2 regions of the Stenotrophomonas sp. CCNWLW162 genome follow, and region 1 is predicted to be linked to the other one. Evidence: predicted binding sites of a transcription regulator. Region 1 holds the regulator's gene; the other holds the start of a gene.
What was found. The regulator FliA, encoded in region 1, starts transcription of late flagellar genes. The targets are predictions, from matches to a motif close to TAAAGTTTNNCNNNCNNNGGCCGATAA.
Positions count from the first base shown of each region.

Region 1 (10,099 bases):
CGTTGTGGCCGACGCGCAGTCGCAGACCTTCGCCGACGAACCGTCGATGGCGGACGCAACCATCGACACCGCCCCGGAACCGACCCTTGCACCAGCCCCGGTGCTGACCGTGGTCGCCCAGGACGATGCCGAGATCCGACAGCTGCGCCAGGAAGTGGCCGGCATGCGCCAGGTGATCGAGCGCGAGATGAACCGCTTCACCGACGAGCGCCTGCGTGGCTGCCCGGTGCGCGCCACTGCACTGGACCTGATGGACGAGTACGGCTTCGACGCCGGCCTGACCCGCGACGTGGCCATGCAGATCCCGCTGGAGACCGATGCGCACCGCGGCCGCGGCCTGATGCTCGGGCTGATCTCGCGCAAGCTGCCGATCGCTCCGGTCGACCCGCTGGAGGAAGGCGGCGTGATCGCTCTCGTCGGCCCGACCGGCGCCGGCAAGACCACCACCATCGCCAAGCTGGCCTCGCGCTTCGCCGAGAAGCACGCCCCGCGCGATGTCGCCCTGGTCACCACCGACACCACCCGCATCGGTGCCCGCGAGCAGCTGTACGGTTACGGCCGCCAGCTCGGCATCGCGGTGCATGAGGCCAACAGCGGCACCGACCTGGACCAGCTGCTGGAACGCCTGAAGGACTACAAGCTGGTGCTGATCGACACCGCCGGCCTGGGCCCGCGCGACCGTGCCCTGGCCGCCCAGCTGCAGTGGCTGCGTGCCGCCCGCCAGGTCCGCACCCTGCTGGTGCTTCCAGCCAACACCAGCTTCGGCGACATGGACGAGGTGGTCCGCCGCTTCGGCGCGGCCAACCTGCAGGGCCTGGTGCTGAGCAAGCTGGACGAAACCGGCCGCTTCGGCAACGCCCTGTCGGTGGCCGTGGACCACGCCCTGCCGATCACCTGGGTGACCGACGGCCAGGACGTTCCGGAGGACCTGCACCGGGCCAGTGCAGCCAATCTCGTACTTCGCCTTGAAGATTTGCGCCGCGCGGCCGATATGCCCTGCAACCCGGAGTTGAACCATGCCGTCGCGTGAGTACGCCAAGCTGACCAAGACCTTCCCGCTGTCGGCCACCCGCAGCGAGCCGCTCGGCCCTGTGCGCACCATTGCGGTCACTGGCGGCAAGGGCGGCGTGGGCAAGACGAATGTGTCCGCCAACCTGGCCGTGGCGCTGGCCGGCATGGGCAAGCGCACGCTGCTGCTGGACGCCGACCTCGGCCTGGCCAACATCGACGTGATCCTGGGACTGAACCCCACCTTTACCCTGGCCGATCTGGTCGCCGGCCGCTGCTCGCTGGATGACGTCATCGTCGAAGGCCCGAACGGCGTGCTGGTGGTCCCTGCCGCGTCCGGCCGCCGCCACATGGCCGAGCTGGCCCCGGCCGAGCACGTCGGCCTGGTCAACGTGTTCTCCGAGCTGGAACGCGAGCTGGACATCATGGTGGTGGACACCGCCGCCGGCATCAACGATGGCGTACTGACCTTCTGCCAGGCCGCACAGGACACCGTGGTGGTGGTCTGTGACGAGCCGGCCTCGATCACCGACGCCTACGCACTGATCAAGGTGCTGTCGCGCGAGCGTGGCGTGGACCGCATCCAGGTGGTGGCCAACATGGTGCGCGACCCCAACGAGGGCCGCGTGCTGTACGAAAAGCTGACCCGTGTCTGCGAGAAGTTCCTCGCCGATGTCTCGCTGAACTACCTCGGCTGCGTTCCGCAGGACGATTGGCTGCGCCTGTCGGTGCAGCGCCAGCAGCCGGTGGTGAAGGCCTATCCGTCCAGCCCGGCCGCGCTGGCGATCACCGAGATCGCGCGCCGTACCGCGCGCTGGCAGGCGCCGACCGAACCGCGTGGCGGCGTCGAATTCTTCCTCGAACGCATCCTCAAGCAGCGTGGGGTGACGGCATGAAAGGCGCAGCCCAGTACAGGGAAGTGCAGCGCTCGGCGGCGAACGAAGTCATCGCCCAGCATTCGGACCTGGTGCGGCGCATCGCCCACCATCTGGCTGCGCGCCTACCCGCCAGCGTCGAGGTCGATGACCTGATCCAGGCCGGCATGATGGGCCTGATCGAAGCCTCGCGCAGCTACGACGCCGACCAGGGCGCCTCGTTCGAGACCTATGCGTCGATCCGCATCCGCGGCTCGATGATCGACGAGATCCGCCGTGGCGACTGGGTGCCCCGCTCAGTGCACCGCCGCGCTCGTGATGCCGCCGCCACCATCCGCCGCCTGGAGCAGAGCAGCGGCCGCGCCGCCAGCGCCACCGAAGTGGCCGCGGCGATGGAAATGCCGCTGCCCGAATACCTGCGGTTGATGGAAGACGCCGCACGTGGCCAGGTGCTGAGCCTGGAGTCGCGCATCGAAGACCAGGGCGAGCTGGACACCGTCACCCAGGGCGGCCCGACCCCGCAGCAGGTACTGGAACGCGGCGAGTTCGGCCGCGAGCTGGGCAAGGCGATCGGCCACCTGCCCGAGCGCGAGCAGCTGGTGCTGTCGCTCTACTACGAGCAGGAGCTGAACCTGAAGGAGATCGGCGCGGTGCTTGGCGTAAGTGAATCGCGGGTCTGCCAGATCCACGGCCAGGCAGTGCTGCGCCTGCGTGGTCGACTGAAGATTTTCGAGGCGGCGGACGCCGGCCTCGAAGAATGAACATGCCCGAGGCGGCTGCCCCCGGCCGCCCGGACTGAACAACAAAGGAACTCTGCTTTGAACAAGAACATGCGCATCCTGATCGTCGACGACTTCTCGACCATGCGTCGGATCGTCAAGAACCTGCTGGGCGATCTGGGCTTCACCAATACCGCCGAAGCCGAGGACGGGCATGCCGCGCTGTCGCTGCTGCAGAGCCAGCCGTTCGATTTCGTGGTCACCGACTGGAACATGCCGGTGATGACCGGCATCGAACTGCTCAAGGCGATCCGCGCCGATGCCAAGCTGAAGACACTGCCGGTGCTTATGGTGACGGCCGAAGCCAAGCGCGAGCAGATCATCGAAGCCGCCCAGAGCGGCGTGAACGGCTACATCATCAAGCCGTTCACCGCGCAGACCCTGGAAGAGAAGCTCGGCAAGATCTTCGAACGCCTGGCGGCCAGCGCCTGATGGATACCACGGTCGACAGGAACGCCCTCGCCCTGCGCCTTCAGGAAGCCCTGGACGCACTCGAGTCCGGTGACGAAGCCGCGTGGCGGCAGCGCATCGACGGGCTGGTCGCACTGCGCACGCAGCCGATGATGAGCGGCCTTTCGCGGCTGGCCCGCGAGCTGGGACAGGCGCTGGGTGAGCTGCCGACCGTGCCTGACGAAGCCGGCGAACTGGACGACGCCTGCGCGCGTCTGGACCACGTGGTGGCGATGACCGAACAGGCCACCCACCGCACCCTGGACCTGGCCGAGGAATGCCGCAGCCTGACCGAACAGCTGCGCGCCGAAGGCCTGCAGCCTGGCCAGGACGCGCAGCTCGAGCGCATCCGCCACAACCTGACCGAGATCGCTCTGACCCAGAGCTACCAGGACCTGACCGGGCAGATCATCCGTCGCGTGGTCGGCATCGTGCGCCGCGTGCACGAAGGCTTCGGCGCACTCGGCCTGCCGCCGGAACAGCATCGCTCCGACCCGGAACTGGCCGGACCGGCACTGAAGGGACTGGACCGCCACGCGGTCTCGCAGAACGACGCCGACGACCTGTTGTCGGATCTGGGGCTGTAAGCATGAGCGCGGTATCCGACGACATCACTGCCGATTTCATCATCGAGGCGCAGGAAATCCTGGATCGCCTGGGCGAACAGCTGGTGTCGCTGGAGCAGGCACCCCAGGACGGCGACCAGCTCAATGCGGTGTTCCGCGGCTACCACACGCTGAAGGGTGGCGCCGGCTTCCTTGGCGTGACGGCCATGGTTGAACTGTGCCACGCCGCCGAAGAAGCCCTCGGCGCCGCGCGCGCCGGCCAGGCGGTGCTGCAGGCCCACCATTTCGATGCCGCCCAGCAATCGCTGGATTACCTGCAGTCGATGCTGGATGCGGTGTCCTCGGGTACCGAACCGGGCTACGCGCCCCCCGAGCTGATCGCGCAGTTCGATGTACACGGTGGCGCCACCGCCCCGGCGGCCGCCGCTGCGCCCGCCGCCGGTGGCAGTGACCTGATCACCGACGATGAGTTCGAGGCCCTGCTCGACCAGCTGCACGGCGGCAAAGCCCCGACCGCGGTCGCACCGGCGAAGAAGGCCGACGACGGCCTGATCAGCGAAGACGAGTTCGAAGCCCTGCTCGACCAGCTGCACGGTGGCGCCGCACCCGGCACCAAACCGGTCGCCGCAGTGCCGGCGGCACCGCCCGCGCCACGCCCAGCCGCACCCGCACCGGCGGCCAAGCCGCCCGCCAAGCCACTGGCCGAAGCCGAGCACACCGTGCGCGTGGATACCAAGCGCCTGGATGCGATCGTCAACCTGATCGGCGAACTGGTGCTGTCACGCAATCGCTTGAAGACCCTGCGTGCGCGCCTGCGCGACGAGGAGCTGGACCGTGCGGTATCCACGCTGGACATCGCCACCGCACGCCTGCAGTCGGCGGTGATGCGTACCCGCATGCAGCCGGTGGGCAAGGTGTTCTCGCGCTTCCCCAAGGTCGCCCGCGACGTTGCCCGCTCGCTGAAGAAGGAAGTGGACCTTGAGCTGATCGGCGCCGAAACCGAGCTCGACCGCAACCTGGTCGAAGCCCTGGCCGACCCGCTGGTGCATCTGGTCCGCAACGCCATCGACCATGGCGTGGAAACGCCCGAGCTGCGTGAAGCCCAGGGCAAGCCTCGGATGGGCCACGTGCGCCTGTCGGCGCAGCAGGAAGGCGACTACGTCAGCATCGAGGTACAGGACGATGGCGCCGGCATCGATCCGGAAAAGCTGCGCGCGAAGGCACGCGAGAAGGGCCTGATCGATCCGGAAGCCGCTGCCCGCCTGAGCAGCGAGGAATGCCTGCACCTGGTGTTCCTGCCCGGCTTCTCGACCAAGCAGCAGGTCACGGATATCTCCGGCCGTGGTGTCGGCATGGACGTGGTGCAGTCGCGCATCCGCGAACTGAGCGGCCAGATCCAGATCCAGTCGGAACTGGGCCGCGGCAGTCGCTTCCTGATCCGCGTGCCGCTGACCCTGGCGATCCTGCCGACCCTGCTGGTGCAGGCCGGCGAGGACGTATACGCCTTGCCGCTGGCACGCGTGATGGAAGTGCTGCACGCCCCGCGCACCTCGCTGGGCTGGTTCGATGGACGTGCCGTGCTCGACCGCCGCTCGCATACCCTGGCGCTGGTCGATCTTCGCCAGTGGCTGGATGTGACGCCGGCCGCCTCGCCGCTGCTGACCATCGTCGTGCTGCAGGCCGGTGAAGCCCGGTTCGGCCTGGTCGTGGACCAGGTGCGAGGGCGCGAGGAAGTGGTCATCAAACCCTTGCCCAAGGCGCTGCGTGGCCTGGCTGGTTATGCGGGTGCAACCTTGATCGGCGATGGTCGCATGGCCCTGATCCTGGACGTGGACGGACTGCGCTGAAGCCCGCCGGGCCATGCCCGGCGACCCGAAAACTGTGACTACCGTCTGTACACGACCTCCCGGTGTCTCAAGTCCCATTCACACAAGCCGATACCGGACCCATGGATAGACTCAGCCTCATTGGACTCTTTCTCGCCCTGGCCTCGCTGGTCGGCGGCAGCATCCTCAAGGGCGCCGGCCTGGCGTCGCTGTGGTCGCCTGCCGCGTTCGTGATCGTCATCGTCGGTACCGTCGCCGCGATCCTGCTGCACACCTCGCCGGCCGTGTTCAAGCACGCCTTCAAGATCGTGCGCTGGGTCGTGCGACCGCCGCACAGCGACCGCCGCGAACTGATCCAGCAGATTGTCGAATGGAGCAACATCGCACGCCGCCAGGGCCTGCTTGGCCTGGAAGCACAGGTGGAAGCACAGCAGGACCCGTTCCTGCGCAAGGGACTGCAGCTGCTGGTGGACGGCGTCGAGCCCGAATCAATCCGGCACATGCTGGAAATCGAACTGGGAAGCCAGGAGCACCAGGACCAGGCCGGCGCCAAGGTCTTCGAGGCGATGGGCATCTATGCGCCCACGCTGGGCATCATCGGCGCCGTGCTCGGCCTGATCGCGGTGATGAAGAATCTCGCCGACCCGAGCAAGCTCGGCCATGGCATCGCCGCCGCGTTCACCGCCACCATCTACGGCATCGCCTCGGCCAACCTGCTGTTCCTGCCGATCGCCGCCAAGCTCAAGAGTGTGATCTCGCACAACACCCGTGATCGCGAAATGGTCATCGAAGGCCTGATTTCGATCGCCCAGGGCGAGAACCCGCGCAACATCGAAACCAACCTCTCCGGCTTCCTGCACTGACATGGCCCGCCGCAAGCACCACGAAGAGCACGCCAACCATGAAGCATGGGCAATCCCCTATGCCGACCTGATGACGCTGCTGCTCGCCTTCTTCGTGGTCATGTACGCGATCTCCTCGGTCAACGAGGGCAAGTACCGGATCATGGCCGACGCGCTCACCGATGCCTTCGGTGGCGCGCCGCGCACCATCAATCCGGTGCAGGTCGGCAACAAGCAGGTGCAGGGCGGCGGCTGGGACAGTCCCTCAGTGATCAAGTCCGGCACCAAGATCGGGCCCTCGGCGCCTGCGCCGTCGCACGACCCGACGCTGCTGCCATCGATGGCCTCGCAGATGCGCATGCCCGTGTCGGTGCACAACCAGGAACAGATCGCGCGCGCCGAGCGCCAGCTCAGCAGCATCGCCGACCGTCTGACCGCCGCGCTGGCACCGCTGATCGACCGCGGCATGATCAGCGTGCGTCGCACCGAGCTGTGGATCGAAGTCGAGATCAACAGCGACATCCTGTTCCCGACCGGCTCGGCCGCGCTGGACGTGCACGCGCGGCAGACCCTGGCCAGCCTGGCCGACGTACTGCGCGATGTACCCAACAGCGTGCGCGTGGAAGGCCATACCGACAACGTGCCGATCGCCACCGCCACCTTCCCGTCCAACTGGGAACTGTCCGCCGGTCGCGCTGCCAGCGTGGTGCACCTGTTCGCCGACCAGGGCGTGCAGCCCTCGCGACTGGCGATGGTCGGCTACGGCCAGTTCCGCCCGCGCGAAGAAAACGACAGCGCGCAGGGTCGCAACCGCAACCGCCGGGTGATGGTCATCATCCTGGCCGATACCACCCACGCAATCGATCCGCTGGGCCAGCGCCTGAACGCCGCAACCGGCGGTGCCAACAGCACCGACACCGAACAAGCCGCCGCAACTCCGGCTACCGCCCCCACCTCCCCCATCGCACCGGTGAAGTTGCCGCCGGTGCCGGCTGGCAGCCGTGTCGGCGCCGCCGTTCCCCCGGCAATGAAGGAGTAAACCGATGCGCATCTGGGCAGTCGCCAACCAGAAGGGCGGAGTCGGCAAGACCACTACCACCCTCGCCCTCGGCCGTGGCCTGGCTGCAATGGGCCACCGCGTGCTGCTGATCGACCTCGATCCGCATGCCTCGCTCAGCCGTGCCTTCGGCGTACCGGTGGATCCACCGCCGGCCGGCGTGCTGGAACTGTTCGGTGCGCCGCCGGTCGATCTGTCCAGCCTGTGCCACGCCAGCAGCATCCACGGCCTGGACTACGTCTGTGCGCAGTCGGCGCTGGCCACGCTGGAGCGGCGCAGCGCCAACCAGCCCGGCCTCGGCCTGGCTCTGCAGAACGCGCTTGCCCGCCATCAGGGACAGCACGACTACATCCTGCTGGACTGCGCGCCGACCCTCGGCCTGCTGATGATCAATGCACTGGCTGCGGCCGACCGCCTGATCATCCCGACCCAGGCCGAACCGCTGGCGCTGCATGGACTGGACGGCATGGTCCGCACCGGCGAGATGGTCGAGCGCTCGCGGCGCCGCCCGCTGCCGATCTCGATCCTGCCGACCCTGTTCGATCGCCGCACCCGCGCTGGCAACGAGTCGCTGCGCACCATGCAGGATCGTCATGGCACACGCGTATGGGAAGACGCGATTCCGATCGACACTCGCATCAGCAATGCCGCCGGCCTGACCCTGCCGAGCGTCGGCGAGGACTACCCGGGCCGCGGCCTGGCTGCGTACCGTCGCGCCCTCAACTGGATCCTCGGCGAGGATGCCCGCGCCCTGGAGCAGGCCGCATGAACAGCACCGGCGTACTGGACGACTATCTGGACGAGCTGTTGGGCGAGGCGATCGCTGTGGCGCCACCCGTCGCGCCGCCGGGTAATGCCGGGGCACGCCCAGCGAGCACAGCGGCACCGGAACGCGAACCGACCTGGGATGACCTGCCAGCCGAAGTGATCTACGAAACTGAAGCCGTCACCGCTGCCCCTGCCGTGGACGACGCCGCGCTGGAAGCCGCCTTCGAGGCCGCCTCTGCACCGGGTAGCGCCGGGCCACGCCCTGCGAGCGCAGCGGAACCGGAGCGCGAGCCCACCTGGGACGACCTGCCGGCCGAAGTGATCTACGAGACCGAAGCCGTCGCCGCTACCCCTGCAATGGACGACGCCGCACTGCAAGCCGCTTTCGAGGCTGCCGCTACACCGGCCTCCGCCACGCAACGCGAGCCGACATGGGATGACCTGCCGGACGAAGTGATTCACGAGACCGCTCCTGCGCCGGCTGCGGCCACCGCAAAGGCCGGCCCGGAGCCGACCTGGGACGATCTGCCCGATGAAGTGATCTACGAGACCGATCCTGCCGACAGCCATCGCCTCGCCCACACCGACAGCCCCGGCCTGCAGGCCGCATTCGAGGCGGCCTCCGGTGGCGAGGACGTGGCCACGCCACCACCCGCCACGGTTGCAGCACTGGCGCCTGCACCACGCCCCACCCCTGCACCGGCTGCAGCAGCACCGCCACCGCGCGTGGCGGTAGACGCTCCCGCTGGCAATCGACCTGGCACCTGGCAGGAACTGCAGGCGCAGGCACACCGCCCGGCCAGCAGCCCGCATCCGCAGAACCGCCGCGCCGGCGAGCGCACCTCGCGCTGGCTGCGCCTGCGTTGTGGTGCCCAGGCCTATGCACTGGAACTGCTGAAGGTGCAGGAAGTGGTCCTGCCGGTACCGTTGCTGCCTTTGCGCGGTACCGCCCCGGCCATGCTGGGGATAATGAACCTGCGCGGCCAGGTGGTGCCGGTAATGGACCTGGGCCTGCACCTGGGTGCAACCGCTGCCGAGGACGACGCACAGACCCGCATCGTGGTGCTGGAGGAAAACGGCGAGACCATCGGCCTGCGCGTGTCGGCCGTGGAAGACGTCGCCAACCTCACCGATTCGCAGATCGAGCCGCCTGATACGGCGCGCATCTGCCAGATTTCCAATGATCTGTTCCGTGGCGTTGCCCGGGTCAGCCAGCGGCCGATGATCCTGCTCGATGCCACGCAGCTGTTGAGCTGAGTCGGCGTTCCGCGCCGCCGCGTTGCCTGTCGGGGACGGCAGGTGCCGATGCGCAGCATTGGCATCTCCCGCCCCCGAACAGCACCGCATCGACGCACCGCGTCGATTCCTCTAAAGAACCCCGCCGGGGTGCCGTTATGGATCACGGAACCGTTTGTCCGGAGCAACCATGAGCATTGTCGAACTGGGTGAGGATCTCGGCATCGAGAGCAGCACCGAGCTCAAGAACCGCCTTTCGCCGTTGGTGGCAGAGGCAGGCGAGCTGACCCTGGATGCGAGCCAGGTCACCCGCATCCACACGGCCGCCGTGCAGGTGCTGTGTGCGTTCGTGCAGGCGCGCCGCGAGGCAGGCCTCGGCACCGGCTTCCACGGCTGCACCGCAACCTTCCGTGACGCCGCACGCCTGCTTGGCGTCACCCAGGCCCTGGGCCTGGACGCAACCCATGACAACCTGAAATCTGTGGAGAACGCTGCATGAGCGCACGTATCTTGGTGGTGGACGATTCGGCGTCGATGCGCCAGATGGTTTCCTTCGCCCTCACCTCGGCCGGTTTTGCCGTCGAAGAAGCCGAAGACGGCGCGGTCGCGCTCGGTCGCGCAAAGGGCCAGCGCTTCAATGCGGTGGTCACCGACGTCAACATGCCGAACATGGACGGCATCGCGCTGATCCG
Region 1 is NZ_JBBCBL010000003.1:260,403-270,501, forward strand. Features, by position in the region: gene flhF (flagellar biosynthesis GTPase FlhF) at 1-1,030, shown strand, start outside; gene V9K93_RS10060 (MinD/ParA family ATP-binding protein) at 1,017-1,904, shown strand; gene V9K93_RS10065 (RNA polymerase sigma factor FliA) at 1,901-2,644, shown strand; gene cheY (chemotaxis response regulator CheY) at 2,702-3,094, shown strand; gene V9K93_RS10075 (protein phosphatase CheZ) at 3,094-3,699, shown strand; gene V9K93_RS10080 (chemotaxis protein CheA) at 3,702-5,525, shown strand; gene V9K93_RS10085 (flagellar motor protein) at 5,627-6,367, shown strand; gene motD (flagellar motor protein MotD) at 6,369-7,385, shown strand; gene V9K93_RS10095 (ParA family protein) at 7,390-8,172, shown strand; gene V9K93_RS10100 (chemotaxis protein CheW) at 8,169-9,428, shown strand; gene V9K93_RS10105 (STAS domain-containing protein) at 9,598-9,906, shown strand; gene V9K93_RS10110 (response regulator) at 9,903-10,099, shown strand, end outside.

Region 2 (10,099 bases), on a different contig from region 1:
GGACCCCGCGCTGGCCGGGGCGGTACTGGCAGCGACCCAGGCGGGCAGCGTGCTGGCCTTGCTGGGCCTGCTGCCATTGGCCGACAGGGGCGATCGCCGGCGCCTGCTACGCCTGCAGTTGATGGCGCTGGTGGTCGCATTGCTGTGGTTGGCGGCCGCGCGAACGGCCGTGTGGCTGTTGTCGGGCATGCTTCTGGCCGGCCTGCTGGGCACCGCGCTGACCCAGGGGTTGATCGCCTACACCGCATCGCTGGCACCGGCTCAGCAGCGCGGGCGCGTGGTCGGCATGGTGCAGGGCGGTGTGTTCATTGGCCTGCTGCTGGCGCGTGTAGTGTCCGGCGTGGTGGCGGCCGCTGTTGGCTGGCGCGCGGTCTATCTGCTGTCGGCGGCGCTGATGGCGGCGTTGGCAGTGCTGCTGTGGCGGCGTCTGCCGGCGGTGCCGGTACCGGTGGTGCCGCCGGGCTGGCGTGCCTTGATGGGGTCGATGCTGGGCATGCTGCGCGATGACCGGACGCTGCGTGAGCGCGGTCCGTTGGCACTGTTGCTGTTTGCCGGCCTCAATGTGTTCTGGGCGGCAGCGCCACTGCCGTTGTCGGCGCCACCGCTGCACTGGTCGACTGCCGCCATCGGTGCGCTGGGCCTGGCTGGGGTGATCGGTGCGCTGCTTGCGGCGCGGGTCGGGCACTGGATGGACCGTGGATTCGCGCATCGGGTCAGCCTCGGCGCGCTGCTGCTGATGCTGGTCGCGTGGTGGCCGCTGCTGGGGTTGCCGCATTCGGTGGGCATGCTGTTGCTGGGCGTGGTCGTGCTCGATCTGGGCGGGCAGGCGCTGCATGTATCGAACCAGGCCCTGTTGCTGCGCGCGCCGGGCGAACAGCATGGGCGCCTGGTGGCGCTGTACATGCTGTTCTATGCGCTGGGCAGTGGTGCCGGTGCAGCGGCCGGGCCCTGGATGCAGGCGCGGAATGGCTGGCAGGCGGTATGCCTGCTGGGCGCCGGCATCGCGTTGCTGGCGCTGCTGTGGTGGGCGGCGTGGCGGGTACCGCGCCGGGCCGCAATGTAGCGACGTTCGCGCCCGGGGTTGCCGCTACCGCTGCAATGCCCGCCGCCCGGGGGCTTCCTGCAGTGCATCGCTGGCCACCACCACTCGGTTGCGGCCACTGCGTTTGGCCTCGTACATCGCCGCGTCGGCACGGGCCATCAGCCGCTCGTAGTCCGGATGACCATCATGGCCGGCGACACCGATGCTGGCGGTCAGGCTCAATACCTGGCCGTTGGCCAGCGGTACCGGCGATTGTGCGATCTGCCGGCGCAGGCTATCGGCAATCACTGCCGCCTGTGATTCGCTGGCGGCGACCAGCACCACCACGAATTCCTCGCCACCGTAGCGGAACAGATAATCGCTGCCACGGGTGAGCTGGCCGAGCACCCCAGCCACATGCTGCAGTGCGCGGTCACCCGCATCGTGGCCGTGGCCGTCGTTGATCGCCTTGAAATGATCCAGGTCGAGCAGCAACAGCGAGAACGGCGTACGGTTGCGTGTAGCCAGCTCGATTTCCCGGCGCAGCACGGTCGGCAGGAAGCGGCGGTTGAGCAGGTTGGTCAGCGCGTCGCTGCCGGCATCGAGTTCGCCGATGCGCTCGAACAGCAGGGTCATCAAGGTGCGGATCGCGGCCAGGTCCTCGCGGATCGCTGGCAGCACTGCAAGCCGCTGCGCAGGATCATCGGCGGCGGCCCGCTGCAGGCAGCCGTCGATACGCGCCATCAGCTGGTCGACCTGCTGTGTCTCGCTGCTTTCGCCGAAGCTGGGAATGCCCTTGTGGGTGAACCACAGGCCAAATTCGGAAGTGGCCAGGCTGGCGCCGTCGCTGCCCTGCACATGGCCGGCCAGGGCGTAGAGTAGCGCGTTTTCCCAGTCCAGCAGCAGCGCGCGCTGGCGCTCGCGCTCGGTGCTGACGTTCTGCACCAGCGAGAACAGCCGGTACGCAGCATCGGCGCGGGTGGAGCGTTCGCGGGCATGGGTGTAGGCCAGGGTCATGCCTTCCATGGCGATATCCATGATCGCGCTGAGGCAGTCGATGGCGGCGAACGCAGTGTCGCTGTCCGGCGCATCGTCGCGCAGGCGCACGAACAGTTCATGTTTGAGCACGCGTGCGCCACGGGTGACCAGGTCGACCGGAATGCCGACGCGGGCGTGCACGTCGCCGATGATCCGTTGCGAGGCCACCGTGTTGGCGATGCCGCTGGCATCGGTGGTCAGCAGCTGCGCCAGCCAGCGCTGCATGGCCGGCTGCAGGCGCTGCTTGACCTGGTCGTGGGAAAGGAAACGGCGCGCACGGGTGTCCTGCAGCAGCACTTCGTAGAAGCGTTGGGCCAGGGCCGGTGGGGCATCGGCGGCCGCGGCATGCAGCAGCGCGGTGGCGGCAGGGCCGGCCTGCAGCAGGCACTGCTGCCAGGCCTCGGCCAGCGGCTGGCTGGCGTCGTCCAACTGGGGTGGTTCCACGTCGATCTCTGATTGCGTACGGCAAACCACGGGTATCGGCCGTGGCGGCGTGCGGTTGATGGCGGGCTAGCCGACCAGTTTAAGCGCGATGCAGGCTTGCGCGGTGCGCAAAGCACATCGGCACGGCTGCGGCAATGCGTGAACGCATTTGAGAATCACTCGCATTGATGGGAGAATGCGCGCACGGATCGGGCTGTGGCTACCTGCAGCGGCGCTCCGCCTCCCCCTCGTCGTTGCCTCAAGCCCTTTGCCAGAGGCCCCGTTGCCCTGCCAGAAGGTCCAGATCATGTCCCGAGCCGTTGTCCCTTCGCCGCGCCCGCTGGCGCTCGCCGTTGCCGCCCTGCTGGCCGGCAGCGCGCTGACCGCCCACGCTGAAACCGACGCCACCGATATCGACACGGTGCATGTCACCGCTTCACAGATCGCACGGCAGGCGCTGGGCACCTCGACCATCACCGCCGAGGACATCGCCAAGCGGCCGCCGGCCAACGACATCGCCGAACTGTTGCGGACCATGCCAGGTGTCAACCTGACCGGCAACAGCGCGTCGGGCCAGTACGGCAACAACCGCCAGATCGATCTGCGTGGCATGGGCCCGGAAAACACCCTGATCCTGGTCGACGGCAAGCGCATCGGCGCGCGTGATGCTGTGCGCATGGGCCGCAGCGGTGAGCGCAATACCCGCGGTGATACCAACTGGGTGCCGGCGGAAATGATCGAGCGCATCGAAGTGCTGCGCGGCCCTGCAGCGGCGCGCTATGGCTCCGGTGCTTCCGGTGGCGTGGTCAACATCATCACCAAGCGCCCGACCGGCGATCTGACCGGTGCGGTCGACCTGTATGGCCTGGTGCCCGAGCACAGCGCCGAAGGCGGCAGCGAGCGCGTCGGCCTGCAGCTGAGTGGGCCGATGACCGACACCCTGTCGTTCCGCTTGTACGGCAATCTCAACAAAACCGATGCCGACTCACTGGACCTCAACCGCCAGTACGCCACCAACCCCAACGCAGTGCCGCCAGCCGGCCGCGAGGGCGTCAAGAACCGCGACGTCAACGCGCTGCTGCGCTGGGACGTAACCGCCAACCAGGTGGTCGAGTTCGAAGCCGGCACCAGCCGCCAGGGCAACATCTATGCCGGCGACCGCGCCGTCAGTACCACCGGCACCTCGACACCGATCGATCTGGGGGCTTTGGCCGAGCAGCAGGCCGAGACCAACCGCATGTACCGCAATACCGGCGCGATCACCCATCGCGGCCGCTGGGGAGACGTGACCTCGCGGGTAACGGCGGCAGTGGAAGCGGTGAACAACTCGCGCATCAATGAAGGCTTGGCCGGTGGCCCGGAAGGCAGCTTCAACGGCACCGACTGGTCGACCTCGCGCCTGCGCAATTACCAGCTGGACGGCGAAGTGAGCTTCCCGACCACGCTGGGCGGTGCCGAGAACATCTGGACGCTGGGCTTCGAGTACCTGGACAGCCGTCTGACCGACCCGTATTCGATGAGCCAGTCCAGCAGCAGCGGCGGCGGCTTCCCGGGGCTGTCGGCCGACCGTGCGCGCGGCAAGGCCGATGCGCAGACCACCGCTGTATTCGTGGAAGACAACATCTATCTGGGCGAGCGCTGGATCGTTACCCCGGGCCTGCGCTTCGACCATCACAGCCAGTTCGGCAACAACACCAGCCCCAGCTTCAACGCGCAGTTCCGTATCAACGGCGACTGGGTGGTGAAGGGCGGCATCGCGCGTGCGTTCAAGGCGCCGAACCTGTACCAGTCGAATCCGGACTATCTGTACTACACCCGTGGCAATGGCTGCCCGAACGCACTGCCGAGCCTGGGTGCCGGCTGCTACATGCGCGGCAATGCGGACCTGAAGGCGGAAACCAGCCTGAACAAGGAACTAGGCATCGAGTGGGCACCGCAGAGCGGCTGGCAGGCGTCCTTGACGTACTTCCACAACGACTACAAGGACAAGATCCAGGCCGGCTACACCCAGATCGGGCTGACTGCCGATACAAAGGGCCGCATCTTCCGCTGGGAGAATGCACCGAAGGCGATCGTGCAGGGGCTGGAAGGCAACCTGGTGATTCCGCTGCTGGGCGAGCAGGGCAACCGCCTGAAGTGGAGCAACAACTTCACCTACATGGTGGAGAACGAGAACAAGAGCACCGGCCAGCCGCTGTCGGTGATTCCGAAGTACACGATCAACACGATGCTGGACTGGCAGGCCACCGACAAGCTGTCGCTGCTGCTGACCGGCACGTTCTATGGCAAGCAGAAGCCGGCTACCACCAACATCAACAATGATCCGCGTTGCACCGGCACCTGCGATCCGTCGATCGCACTGCAGGATCGCGGTGCGTACAACATCTGGGGCGTGAGCGCACGCTACAAGGTGACCGAGACGGTCAGCTTCGGCTTCGGCGTCAACAACCTGGCCGACAAGCGCCTGTTCCGCGAGGCCAACAGCAGCGATGCCGGCGCGGCCACCTACAACGAACCGGGCCGCGCCTACTGGGCCAGCCTGCGATTCGGGTTCTGAGCACACGCGGGTAACGGCCCGCTGCGTTCGTCAGGCATGGCCTGGCGCTACGGGGTAGCGCCGGGCCGTGCACGATGGTATCGCCCAGCAATCCGCGCCCCGGTAGCGCCGGGCCATGCCCGGCGAAGGTATCGGTGGCCTGCAATGTTATAAACACCGTGATAGTTTCCCAACGCCCTCCGGCGTAGCCTGCCTCCCATCGCAAAGGAGCTGTTGCCATGGGCCACGACCACGATCACCTGCCATCCGAGATCCGCCACGAGAAACCCTTGTGGTGGGCACTCGGCCTGACCTCCACCTTCCTCGTTGTCGAAGTGGTGGGTGCGTTCTGGACCAACAGCCTGGCGCTGCTGTCCGACGCCGCGCACATGGCCACCGACGCTTTGGCGCTGATGATCGCGCTGGTTGCGGTGAGGCTGAGCCGGCGCCCGCCGGATGCGCGTCGCACCTACGGCTATGCACGCCTGGAAGCGCTGGGCGCGATGATCAACGGCGCGATGCTGTTCGTAGTCGCCGGTTACATCCTGTGGGAGGCGATCGGACGTTTCCGCGAGCCGCAGGAGATTGCCTCCTCCGGCATGCTGGTGATCGCCGCCGCGGGCCTGGTCATCAATCTGATCTCGATGCGCCTGCTGCAGGCGGGCAGTGGCGAAAGCCTCAACGTGAAGGGCGCCTACCTGGAAGTGTGGGCGGACATGCTTGGCTCGGTGGCGGTGATTGCCGGCGCGTTGTTGATCAAGTGGACCGGCTGGAAGCCGATCGACCCGATCCTGGCGGTACTGATCGGCCTGTGGGTGCTGCCACGCACCTATGTGCTGATGCGCGAGGCGATCAACGTGCTGCTGGAAGGCGTGCCCAAGGGCATGGACGTGGCCAAGGTGCGCGACAGCCTGTCAGATCATGCCGCCGTGCTGGACGTGCATGACCTGCATGTGTGGGCGTTGGCCTCCAGCACCCCGGCGCTGACCGCGCACATCGTGATGCGTGATGGAACCGACGCTGATTCACTGCGTCGAGAGCTGGGCGGCCGCCTGCACGATGACTTCGGTATCGAGCACGTGACGCTGCAGATCGAGGCGGATCATTGCGGTGAAGCCTGTGGCGAGCCGGCGCCGGCCAAGGGCGGTGAGCACGAGGGCCATGAAGGCCACGACCACGGCGAGGACGCGCAGGGCCACCGCGGCCACGTGCATCGCTGATCGAGGATGGCGACCGCGCTGGATGATGCCCGGTGCGGTCATTCGCCCCGCCGTGAGGCCAGCCGATCCGCCAGCCGGGTCGGCTCCGGCAGCCGGTAACCGCGCAGCGTGCGCTGCACCCAGTCCAGCGCAGTATCGGCGCTGACCCGATGGCCACCGGCCACGAACAGCGGCTTGCATTTCACCTTGCTGCGCAGCACCCAGCCGAGCTGCTCGTTACCGTCCAGCAGCGGCGTATGCGCGCCGGCGTCTGTGCCCGGTTCGACGAAGCGGCCCACCAGTTTCGACTTGGCGACGCCGATGCTTGGCAGGTCGGTGACCACACCGAGGTGAGCGGCCACCCCCAGCCGGCGCGGGTGGCTGATGCCATGGCCATCGACGAACACCAGGTCCGGCGTGCGCGGCAGCAGCGCCAGCGCGGCCAGCAGCGCCGGCAACTCGCGGAAGCTGAGCAGGCCGGGGATGTAGGGCATCACAGTAGGGATGCGCGCGATTTCCTGCGCCACAGGCAGCAGCGTCTTCGCATCCAGAAGTACCGCCGCAGCACGGGTGGTGGCGCCGTCATCCTCGAAGCCAACATCCAGCCCGGCCAGCCAGCGCACCGTGCGTGACAGCCGGTCCTGGCGTTCCACGCGACCGGCCAGCTGGATCTGCTGCTCGCGGGCGGCGGCGACGCTGCCTTCCCAGCGTCCGGGGTCGATCACCGTATTCATTGGTTGCAGCATCGCATGTGTGGGGCCACGGCGCGGTGAGCGGCGCCCGGGGCTACAATGGCGGCCTGCCTTTCCTCGCGTTGGAGACCCTGCAGTGACCCGTAAACTCGTACTGTTGCGCCATGGCCAGAGCCAGTGGAACCTGGACAACCGCTTCACCGGCTGGGTCGATGTCGACCTGACCGAACAGGGGCGCGGGGAAGCGGCCGCCGCTGGTCGCCTGATGCGCGAGGAAGGCCTGCAGTTCGACGTCGCCCACACCTCCGTGCTGAAGCGCGCCATCCACACCCTGCAGGGTGCACTGGCCGAGCTGGAACAGGACTGGCTGCCGGTGAACAAGTCCTGGCGCCTCAACGAACGCCATTACGGTGGCCTGCAGGGCCTGGACAAGGCCGAGACCGCCGCCAAGCACGGCGAGGATCAGGTCAAGGTGTGGCGTCGTTCGTACGACATCCCGCCGCCGGCCATGGACCTGGAAGATCCGGGCCACCCGATCCATGACCGCCGCTACGCCGGCCTGGATCGCAACGCGCTGCCGGGCACCGAATCGCTGGCGACCACCCTGGATCGCGTGCTGCCGTACTGGCACGACGCCATCGCGCCGCAGCTGAAGGACGGCAAGACCGTGCTGGTCACCGCCCATGGCAATTCGCTGCGCGCGCTGTACAAGTACCTCAACAACGTGTCGCGCGAGGAAATCCTCGAGCTGAACATCCCGACCGGCATTCCGCTGCTGTTCGAGTTGAACGACGACCTGACGGTGAAGTCGTTCCGCTACCTGGGCGACCCGGAAGCGGCCCGCAAGGCCGCTGAAGCCGTGGCCAACCAGGGCAAGGCGAAGTAACAACGAAGGGCCGGCGCAAGCCGGCCTTTCGATTTGTAGAGTCAGGCCATGCTCGATTGCTCTCCGTTCCGGGTTCATGACCCCTGCGGCAAGAGACCAGCAGCAGTCGAGCACGGCTCGACTCTACAGAAGCGGTGCCCTGTGACCTTTGGCGGTCCCCGCCGCGGGCCTGCCCGGCTACCCTGTGAAATTACCCGCAGGAGAGCCTCATGAACTTCCGCAACCTGGCCCCGTTGGGCCTGACCATCGCCATCGCCGCCTCGCTGGCTGCCTGTGGCAAGAATGAAACCGCGCCGGCCGCCAACGCCGACGCCAAGCCGGCCTTCGACCAGTCGCAGATCAAGACGCCGCTGATCTCGCTCAACAGCGCCGACCTCGATCCGGCCATTTCGGCCTGTACCGACCTCAATGGCTTCGTCAACAGCAAGTGGCTGAAGGCCAACCCGGTGCCGGGCGACCAGACCACCTGGGGCAGCTTCGAGATCCTGCGCGAGCGCTCGCTGGAAGTGCAGCACGCACTGGTGCAGCAGGCCGCCGCCAGCCAGGCCAAGGCCGGCTCGGTGGAAGCCAAGATCGGTGACATCTGGAAGACCGGCAACGATGAAGCCAAGATCGAAGCCGCTGGCCTGGCCCCGCTGCAGCCGCAGCTGGACAAGATCACCGCGCTGAACGACACCGCCGCCATCACCCAGTACCTGCGCGACAGCCAGGCCGAGGGCAAGGGCGTGCTGTTCTCGCTGTTCGCCAATGCCGATTACAAGGATTCGGCCAACGTCATCGCCTACGTCGGCCAGGGCGGCCTGGGCCTGCCGGAGAAGGGCTACTACTTCGACGACGCGCAGGCGAAGATCCGCGACGCCTACGTGGCCTACATCGCGCAGGTGCTGACGCTGTCCGGCGTGGACGCGGCGCAGGCTGCCGAACAGGCCAAGGCGGTGATGGCCTTCGAAACCCGCCTGGCCAAGGCCTCGATGTCGCGCATCGAAATGCGTGACCCGGCCAAGCGCTACAACCCGCTCAGCGCCGCCGACGCCGACAAGCTGACCCCGAACTTCAGCTGGACCGCGCTGTTCGACACCCTGAAGGTGCCGGCCGCGCAGAAGTTCTCGCTGGCGCAGCCGGGCTTCTTCGGTGAAATGGACAAGATGCTCGCCGACGTGCCGGCCAGCACCTGGCAGGCGTACCTGCGCTTCCACACCATCGACGACGCCTCGCCGTACCTGAGCAGTCAGTTCGAGAAGGCCAACTTCGATTTCTATGGCACCACCCTGCGTGGCCAGAAGGAAATGCAGCCGCGCTGGAAGCGCGTGCTGGAGTCGGTCAACGGCGGCATGGGTGAAGCCCTGGGCCAGCTGTACGTCGACGCCGTGTTCCCGGCCGAGTCGAAGGTCGCCATGCAGCACCTGGTGGAAAACCTGTCGCAGGCGCTGAAGGCGCGCCTGGAGCAGCTGCCGTGGATGGGCGAGGAAACCAAGAAGAAGGCGCTGGAAAAGTGGGCCAGCTTCACCCCGAAGATCGGTTACCCGGACAAGTGGCGTGAGTGGACGGGCCTGCAGACCAGCGGTGACAGCTACCTGGGCAACATGCAGGCAGCGCGTGCGTTCAACTACCGATACATGCTGGACAAGATCGGCAAGCCGGTGGACAAGACCGAGTGGGGCATGACCCCGCAGACCGTCAACGCCTACTACAACGCCACCAAGAACGAGATCGTGTTCCCGGCGGCGATCCTGCAGGCGCCGTTCTTCGACGCCAAGGCCGATCCGGCGCTGAACTATGGCGGCATCGGTGCGGTCATCGGCCACGAGATGATGCACGGCTACGATGACTCGGGCAGTCAGTTTGCCGCCAACGGCAACTTCGACAACTGGTGGACCGACGCTGACCGCAAGGCCTTCACCGAGCGTACCGACCAGCTGGTCGCGCAGTTCGATGGCTACGAGTCGGTGCCGGGCGTGTTCGTCAAGGGCAAGCTGACCCTGGGCGAAAACATCGGTGACCTCGGTGGCCTGACCGTGGCGTATGACGCGCTGCAGATGGCGCTGAAGGAAGACCCGAAGGCGAACGTGGAAGTCGACGGCCACAGCCAGGACCAGCGCTTCTTCATGAACTGGGCCACCGTGTGGCGCCGCAACTTCACCGATGGTGAGCTGCGTGTGCGCCTGAACACCGACCCGCATGCCCCGGCCAACTTCCGTGCCAACGGCGCGCCGTCGAACATGCCGTCGTACGCCGCTGCATTCCAGTGCAAGGCCGGTGACGCGATGGTGCGTGCCGACGACAAGCGCGTGGTGATCTGGTAAC
Region 2 is NZ_JBBCBL010000001.1:469,791-479,889, reverse strand. Features, by position in the region: gene V9K93_RS02285 (MFS transporter) at 1-1,063, shown strand, start outside; gene V9K93_RS02280 (GGDEF domain-containing protein) at 1,088-2,503, opposite strand; gene V9K93_RS02275 (TonB-dependent siderophore receptor) at 2,790-5,039, shown strand; gene V9K93_RS02270 (cation diffusion facilitator family transporter) at 5,258-6,238, shown strand; gene nfi (deoxyribonuclease V) at 6,277-6,951, opposite strand; gene gpmA (2,3-diphosphoglycerate-dependent phosphoglycerate mutase) at 7,046-7,795, shown strand; gene V9K93_RS02255 (M13 family metallopeptidase) at 8,005-10,098, shown strand.
Region 2: V9K93_RS02280 (GGDEF domain-containing protein) is a predicted target of FliA. The motif match lies at 2,536-2,562, and genes of this name have one in related genera.